DNA from 2 places in the Rhodococcus sp. NFXS4 genome. Region 1 is predicted to be linked to the other one. Evidence: riboswitches for the same ligand, from Rfam matches in the RefSeq annotation. Region 1 holds a riboswitch; the other holds the start of a gene.

Evidence for each region. Region 1 has a riboswitch for S-adenosylmethionine ahead of J4E04_RS13335 (bifunctional o-acetylhomoserine/o-acetylserine sulfhydrylase). Riboswitches for the same ligand answer to the same signal wherever they lie in the genome.
Region 2: linked by a shared signal. The riboswitch ahead of J4E04_RS15080 (amino acid ABC transporter permease) and the one ahead of J4E04_RS13335 (bifunctional o-acetylhomoserine/o-acetylserine sulfhydrylase) in region 1 are both predicted to bind S-adenosylmethionine.

Annotation. Positions count from the first base shown of each region.
Region 1 is NZ_CP192221.1:2,854,948-2,858,968, forward strand. It holds gene J4E04_RS13330 (MFS transporter) at 10-1,161, opposite strand; SAM riboswitch class IV at 1,458-1,576, shown strand; gene J4E04_RS13335 (bifunctional o-acetylhomoserine/o-acetylserine sulfhydrylase) at 1,804-3,159, shown strand; gene metX (homoserine O-acetyltransferase MetX) at 3,156-4,021, shown strand, end outside.
Region 2 is NZ_CP192221.1:3,224,207-3,228,227, forward strand. It holds gene J4E04_RS15070 (ABC transporter substrate-binding protein) at 1-78, opposite strand, end outside; gene J4E04_RS15075 (amino acid ABC transporter ATP-binding protein) at 115-897, opposite strand; gene J4E04_RS15080 (amino acid ABC transporter permease) at 894-1,850, opposite strand; SAM riboswitch class I at 2,020-2,116, opposite strand; gene J4E04_RS15085 (GGDEF domain-containing protein) at 2,371-3,924, shown strand; tRNA gene J4E04_RS15090 (tRNA-Cys) at 3,963-4,021, shown strand, end outside.

The DNA.
Region 1 (4,021 bases):
ACAGGACCGTCAGGCGGCGAGACGAGAGTCGGTGCGACGCTGCATCGCCACCGACGTGGCCAGAACGGCGATGCCGGCGATCGCGAGACCGGCACCCACCACGGCCGGCGCCGTGTAGCCGAAGCCCGCGGCGATGACGGCGCCGCCGAGGGCGGCCCCCAGCGCGTTCGCGAAGTTGAACGCCGCGTGGTTGAGCGAGGCGGCGAGGGTCTGCGCATCGGCGGCGACGTCCATCAGTCGCGTCTGCAGTCCGGGCACGATGGCGGATCCCGATGCGGCGATGAGGAACACGACGATCAGAGCGGTCACCGGGTTGTGCGCCGCGGCGACGAACACCGCCAGGCTCACCGCGACGGACGTCATCGCCAGGAAGAGCCCGGGGACGAGCATGCGGTCCGCGATCCATCCGCCGGCCATGTTGCCGACCACCATGCCGAGGCCGTAGATCATCAGCGCCAGGGGCACCGCGGCCTTGGACAGACCGGCCACGTCCGTCAATGTCGTGGCGATGTAGGTGTACACGGCGAACATGCCGCCGAAGCCCACCATGCCCACGAAGAGGGTCATCCACACCTGCGTGCGCCGGAAGGCGCCCAGCTCGGTCCGCGGGTTCGTGGTGGGCATCGAGTCCAGTCGCGGCAGCCACACCGCGAGGGCGGTGACGGTGAGGGCACCGATGACGGCGACGATGCCGAACGCGCTGCGCCAGCCGAACGCCTGGCCGATCCACGTGGCCGCCGGCACACCGACGACATTGGCGACGGACAGTCCCATCATCACCATGGCCACCGACTTGGCACGCGCACCGGGATCGGCGAGGTGGGCGGCCACCAGCGCTGCCACACCGAAGTACGCGCCGTGCGGCAGTCCGGCGACGAAGCGGGAGGCCATCAGCTCGTGGAAGCTGGGCGCGAACACCGTGCCCAGGTTGCCGAGAGTGAACGCCACCATGAGGGCGAGAAGCAACGTCCGCCGCGGCACCCGCGCCGCGAGCGCGGCGATGACGGGCGCACCCACCACGACACCGACGGCGTAGGCGGAGATGAGGTGGCCGGCGCTGGGCTCGGACACCCCCATCGTGGTCGCCATCTCCGGGAGCAGGCCCATCGAGACGAACTCCGTGGTGCCGATGCCGAAACCGCCGAGCGCGAGCGCCAGCATCGCGACGCGTCGGCGGCGCACCCGCAGCCGATCCGCCGCGGGGTCCGCGGCAGCAGCGGGAAGGACGTCGAACGCGACGGAGGGGGGTGTCACGAGCTCACTTTCGGGTCTGCGCCCGTCGTCGATCGTTCATGATCGATTCAGAAGCGCTCGGGTGGTCAACGACGACGGGCGCCCCGAGAGGCGCCCGATCACCTGACCAGTCTGACCGTCGGCACGATCATTCGCCAATCGAACGATCGTGAGTTCGGCCACCCTCGTGCCGTCGACACCCGACCCGCTACCATTCCCGCCAAGGTCATGAGTGCCAGCATCGAGCCCCGGCTTGCTGGCCGGCAACCCTCCAACCGCGGTGGGGTGCCCCGGGTGATGACCGGGTTACTCGGCCCGCACGGGCCGAGAGCAAGCGCGGGCCCGTCTCCTCGGGCCCACCGACCGACGATCTCGGAGGTACCCATGTTCTCCCACCGACTGTGTTGTAGCCGGCGATAGGCCCCGACCCTTCTCTCCACGAAGATCGGCTCGCCTACTGCGCTCTGCACACGGTGAGGTGCCTCTCGTGCTGCGGGCGTGGCGGCTGCCGACGTGGACCCCACTCGAGCACTCCACTCGAGCACCACCCCCACGAGGAGCACGACACCCATGACCGATCACACTTCCGACACCGGTGCCACCGAGGGCGACGTCGTCGACGCAGCCGGAGCACCCGTCGAGGATCCGGCACTGAACTGGAGCTTCGAGACGCGGCAGGTGCACGTCGGACAGGTTCCCGACGTCACCACCCACGCGCGCGCCCTGCCGATCTACCAGACGACGTCCTACACGTTCGACAACACCGACCACGCCGCCGCGCTGTTCGGGCTCGCCGAGCCGGGCAACATCTACACCCGCATCATGAACCCGACGCAGGACGTCGTCGAGCAGCGCATCGCGTCGCTCGAGGGCGGCGTCGCCGCACTGCTCGTCTCGTCCGGCCAGGCCGCCGAGACGCTGGCGATCCTGAACATCGCCGAGACCGGCGACCACGTCGTCTCCAGCCCCCGTCTGTACGGCGGCACGTACAACCTCTTCCACTACACGCTGCCCAAGCTGGGCATCACCGTGTCCTTCGTGGACGATCCGGACGACCTCGACCAGTGGGAGAAGGCCGTCCGCCCCGAGACCAAGGCGTTCTACGGCGAGACCATCTCCAACCCGAAGAACGACATCTTCGACATCCGCGGAGTGTCCGACGTGGCACACCGCCACGGCATCCCGTTGATCGTCGACAACACCGTGGCGACGCCGTATCTGATCCAGCCTCTGAAGCACGGTGCGGACATCGTGGTGCACTCGGCCACCAAGTACCTCGGCGGCCACGGCACCGCGATCGCCGGCGTCATCGTCGACGGCGGTGGCTTCGACTGGACACAGGGTCGCTTCACCAACTTCACCACCCCCGATCCCAGCTACCACGGTGTGGTGTTCGCCGATCTCGGCGCTCCGGCCTTCGCACTCAAGGCCCGCGTGCAGCTGCTGCGCGACATCGGCGCGGCGGTCTCCCCGTTCAACGCGTTCCTCATCGGCCAGGGCATCGAGACACTGTCCCTGCGCCTCGAGCGACACGTGCAGAACGCGACGGCGGTCGCACAGTTCCTCGAGCAGCGCAAGGAGGTGACCAGCGTGAACTACGCCGGGTTGCCGTCCTCCCCGTGGTACGAGCGCGGACATGAACTCGCCCCGCGCGGAGCGGGTGCCATCGTGGCGTTCGAACTCGCGGGCGGTGTCGACGCGGGCAAGCGTTTCGTGGATGCGCTGGAGCTGCACAGCCATGTCGCTAATATCGGAGACGTGCGTTCACTGGTGATCCATCCCGCGTCGACGACGCACTCGCAGTTGACGCCGAAGGAGCAGCTGGCCTCCGGAGTCACCCCGGGCCTGGTGCGACTCGCAGTCGGTATCGAGGGAATCGACGACATCCTGGCCGATCTGGAGAAGGGTTTCCGGGCCGCATCTTGACACTCGATCTCCACTCGCCAGCCCGTCCGTCGGCATTTCCGCCGGCGGACGGGCAGGTGGGCACCGTGCACATCGGCGACGTTCCCCTCGAGAGCGGACGCGTGGTTCCCGACGCGACGGTCGCCGTGCAGCGGTGGGGCGAGGTCTCGCCCGCGCGGGACAACGTCGTTCTCGTCCAGCACGCGCTCACCGGGGACTCGCACGTGACCGGACCGGCCGGACCGGATCACCCGTCGCCCGGGTGGTGGACCGGCATGGTGGGTCCCGGCGCACCCCTCGACACCGATCGCTGGTGCGTGGTGGCGACGAACGTGCTCGGCGGGTGCCGAGGTACCACGGGTCCCGCGTCGCTCGATCCGGACGGTGTCGCGTGGGGATCCCGATTCCCGGCCATCTCCATCCGCGACCAGGTGGCGGCGGAGCGCATGGTCGCCGACGCCCTCGGCATCGACCGCTTCGCGGCGGTCGTCGGCGGCTCCATGGGCGGTATGCGCACTCTCGAGTGGCTGGTCTCCTACCCGGACCGTGTCGCCTCGGCACTGGTGCTCGCCGTCGGTGCGCGCGCGTCCGCCGACCAGATCGGCACCCAGACCACGCAGATCGCCGCCATCACCGCCGACCCCGACTGGCAGGGCGGTGACTATCACGCCTCCGGTCGCGCTCCGCGTGCCGGACTCGCCGTCGCTCGGCGCATCGCGCACCTCACCTACCGCACCGAGCACGAACTCGACGCCCGGTTCGGCAACGAGCCCCAGATCGGCGAGGACCCGCTGAACGGCGGGCGCTACGCGATCGCGAGCTACCTCGAGCATCAGGCGACCAAGCTCGTCGACCGCTTCGACGCCGGGACCTACGTGCTGCT
Region 2 (4,021 bases), 370 kb from region 1:
GCCGCACGCGGACGCGACGAGCGCGAGGACGGCGACGGAGGACAGGACCGACGCGAGGCGACGGGACGATCGAGACATGGGAGAGGTCACTTTCGGGAGAGGTGTGCGTGGGAATCAGAGAACCCGGGAGAGGAATTCTCGAGTGCGACTGTGGGTCGGGGTGTCGAACACCTCTACAGGAGAACCCTGTTCGAGGACGACGCCGCCGTCCATGAACACCACGGTGTCGGCGACCTCGCGTGCGAAGCCGACCTCGTGCGTGACGATGACGAGCGTCGCGCCGTCTGCGGCGAGACCGCGGATGACATCGAGCACCTCGCCCACCAGCTCGGGATCGAGTGCCGACGTGGGTTCGTCGAACAGGATCACCTTCGGGCGCAGCGCCAGCGCCCGGGCGATCGCGACGCGTTGCTGTTGTCCGCCGGACAACCGCCGCGGGTAGTCGTGCGCCTTGTCAGCGACACCGACCCGCGACAGGAGTGCGAGAGCCTCGGGTTCCACCTCCGACCGCGGACGTCGCTGTGCGGACACGGGTGCCTCGACCACGTTCTCGAGCACCGTGAGGTGCGGGAACAGGGTGAAGTTCTGGAAGACGAAGCCGATCTGCGAGCGCTGGCGCCGGATCTCCTTCTGTGTCAGTTCGTGCAGTTTCCGGCCTCTGCGGCGGTATCCCACGAGGGCACCGTCCACTCGGACGGATCCGGCGTCGACCTTCTCGAGGTGGTTCACCGTGCGCAGCAGAGTGGACTTGCCCGACCCGGAGGGTCCGAGAATGGCCGTGACCTCCCCCGGCCGCACGGCCAGGTCCACGCCTTTCAGGACCTCGAGGGCACCGTAGGACTTGTGCACTCCCCGTACCTCGACCGCATACCGCGCAGTCTCGATCTCGGCGGTCATCGAGTTGCTCCCCTCGGTGACAGCGGCAGCGCGGCGATGCGCGAACGCAACTTCTGGATCGGCGTGAGCGGCACCGTGCGCAGTGCACCCTTGGAGTAGTGCCGCTCGACGTAGAACTGCACCACGGACAGGACGGACGTCAGAATCACGTACCAGACCGTCGCGACCATGAGCATCGGGACGACACGGCCGGTCCGTCCGTAGATCACCTGGACCTGATAGAACAGCTCGGCGATGGCCATGACCGAGACGATCGAGGTGCCCTTGAAGAGACTGATCACCTCGTTGGCCGCGTTGGGGAGGATTCCCCTCATGGCCTGCGGCAGCACGATCGCGAAGAATTCGCGTCGCTTCGGGATCCCCAGCGCCGCAGCGGCTTCGAGCTGCCCCTGATCGACCGAGATGATGCCGGCGCGCACGATCTCCGCCGAGTACGCCGCCTGATGCAGGGCCAGACCGATGATCGCCGCAGTGGACCCGCTGATGACACTGTTGACGTCGAACTCGACGAAGCTCGGTCCGAACGGAATGCCCAGGGACAAACGCTGATACAGGTAGGCGATGTTGAACCAGAACAGCAGTTGCACGATCAGCGGGATCGACCGGAACGCCCAGATGTAGAACCAGGAGATGATCTGCAGGACCGGGTTCTGCGACAACCGCGCCGCCGCGAGAGCGATGCCGAGTGCGAACCCGATGAGGGTGCCCCAGAAGGTCAGCTGGATCGTGAGCCACAGAGCAGTGAAGACGGACCGCGCCGTGAAGTACTGAGCGAAGGTGCCCCAGTCCCAGCCGGCGTTGGTCACCAGCCCGTGGACGAACTGTGCGAGAAGGACCAGGGTCGCGACGGCGATGATCCACCGCCACGGGTGCACCGTGCGTGCGACGACGAGGTCGTGATCCGAGACGTCATCGGCGTCGGTGGCGACCGGTCGATCGTGGAGTTGAGTCACCGGCTGCACCGGTGCGTGAGGGCAGCGAACATCGCTGTGCCTTTCGAGAGGACGAAGTGAGGGACCTGGTCAGCGCCGCGTACAGGCGCAGCAGCACTCTCGACACCACTCGAGGTGCAGGCGCAGGACGTGCGGGCGTCGGGTCGTCACAGTGTTCATCGGCGGATCTCCTCCATCGGTCCTGGCGGTAGCACCCACACACTCGAACTCGAGGCGGGTTGCTGCGACGTCGACGAGCCAGGTCTCTCGGTCGCTCTGGATGGTGAGGAAAATGTAGCGCCGACGTCTCGAGACGTCAAATCGCACAACAGTTTTCAGATCCGTCGAGTTCGAATCATGATGACCGGAAAGGGTGACAACCGCACCGACCGCGTGTTCGCGGTGGTCACGAGCCCGAGGTCTCACGGCCAGACGTGCGCCGGATCGCCGCGACGGAACCGTCCCGGTCGGTACATTCACGGGGTACACGGTGGAGGTCAGCCGACGACGGATCACCGGTGACGGGGACCGGGGTGCTCGCGTGACGCCACACATCGACAGAGCGCACCGCGGCGCGCGGACGTCGCCCACCGAGTCACCTCTCGAGACACCCGCACGGCAGGTGCTCGACATCCGGTCGATCGCGATGGGAACGGCGATCACCGGTTCCGCCCTGTCACTGGGAGCGGGCTGGGTGGTGCCCGGTCTGTTCTTCCCCGGCATCGCCCCGATGCTCGCCACCGCTCTCGCCGTCGCTGCGGCCGTGGTGGGAGCCGGCATCATCTGGCGCTCGGGGCGGCTGACCGAACGCCAGTTCGTCGCCATGGGCATGGTGATGCTGTGCGGTACGACGTTCTCCGCGGTGGCGGTGACCGATCCGGCGGGTTCCCTCGCGATCGCCGCGCTGCTCACCATCGTCCCGGTGCTCTCCGCGGCCGCGTCGCCGCCCGCGATCGCGTGGTCGTTCACCGTGGCTGCCGGTGGAGCCGCCGTCGTGGTGTCGTTCGCCTCGGCAGGATCTGCGGCCATCGCGTTCATCAGTGCCGGCGCGTCCCTGACCATCGTCGTCGTCCCCGTCGTGTTGGTGTGGGGCCTGCGGCGGTCGATGGTGCGGGTGAGTCACCGATTCGACGTGCTCGCACGCACGGACGTCCTGACCGGCCTGTTGAACCGCCGGGGCGTACTCCCCCGTCTGACGGAACTGCTGGGTGCCGCGGCGTCGCGGCACGAATCGGTCACCACCCTCGTCATCGACATCGACAACTTCAAGGCCGTCAACGACACCCACGGACACACCCACGGTGATCGGACGCTGCAGTCCGTCGCGCGAGCGGTGGTGCTGGCGACTCCGGCGGGCGCCGTCGTCTCCCGTCTCGGCGGCGAGGAGTTCCTGGTCGTCGCCCGCGGTGCGCGTACGGCCGATCTCGCGGACCGTGTCCTGCGATCGGTGCGCACACGGTGCTCGGTGACGGTGAGCATCGGCACCACGACGGCCGTGGCCACGGCTCCCGACGGCGCCGCGCTCGCCCTCGGCGACGTGGAGTCGACGCTCGACTCCTTCATCTCCTGCGCGGACGATGCGATGTACCGGGCGAAGCGTCTCGGTCGTGACCGCGTCGAGCACGGCGACACGACCCGGTTCCACCCGCCGTCACTGCTGCGAGCACGGTCGTCTGACCACCTCCGGTCCCGTCGACGGCAGGCTGTGCAGAGACGCGCGCGCACCGAGGCCGCCGCGGCGGTCGCTGCCACCCTCGTCGCGCTGCAGACCCGCGGACACGGGCCGGAACACACGGCCGTCCGACTCGCGATGCTGTCTCGGCGCCTCGAGACGGAGATCGACGTGGCGACGACGTCCCGTTCGGATCGATACTCCGCGGCACTGCGCTCCGCGGCCGCGCTCGATCAGAGCATCGGCATGGCGATGGAACACCTCGCGGTGAACCGGGACACCGCGGCGGCACTCCTGCAGTCGGCCGCGCACGCCGAGGGAACCTCACTCGGCGCACTGTGTCGAGCGCTGGCGTCACTGGCGGACGAGAACCCGGCGGCGGCCGCGAGGTATCTCACCGCGACAGCCCGAGAATCACCGTGAGCGCAACCCTGTCCCGACAGGTCCGGGTTTCCTGACGTGGGATGGCCGAGTGGTGAGGCAACGGCCTGCACAGCCGTGCACACGGGTTCGATTCCCG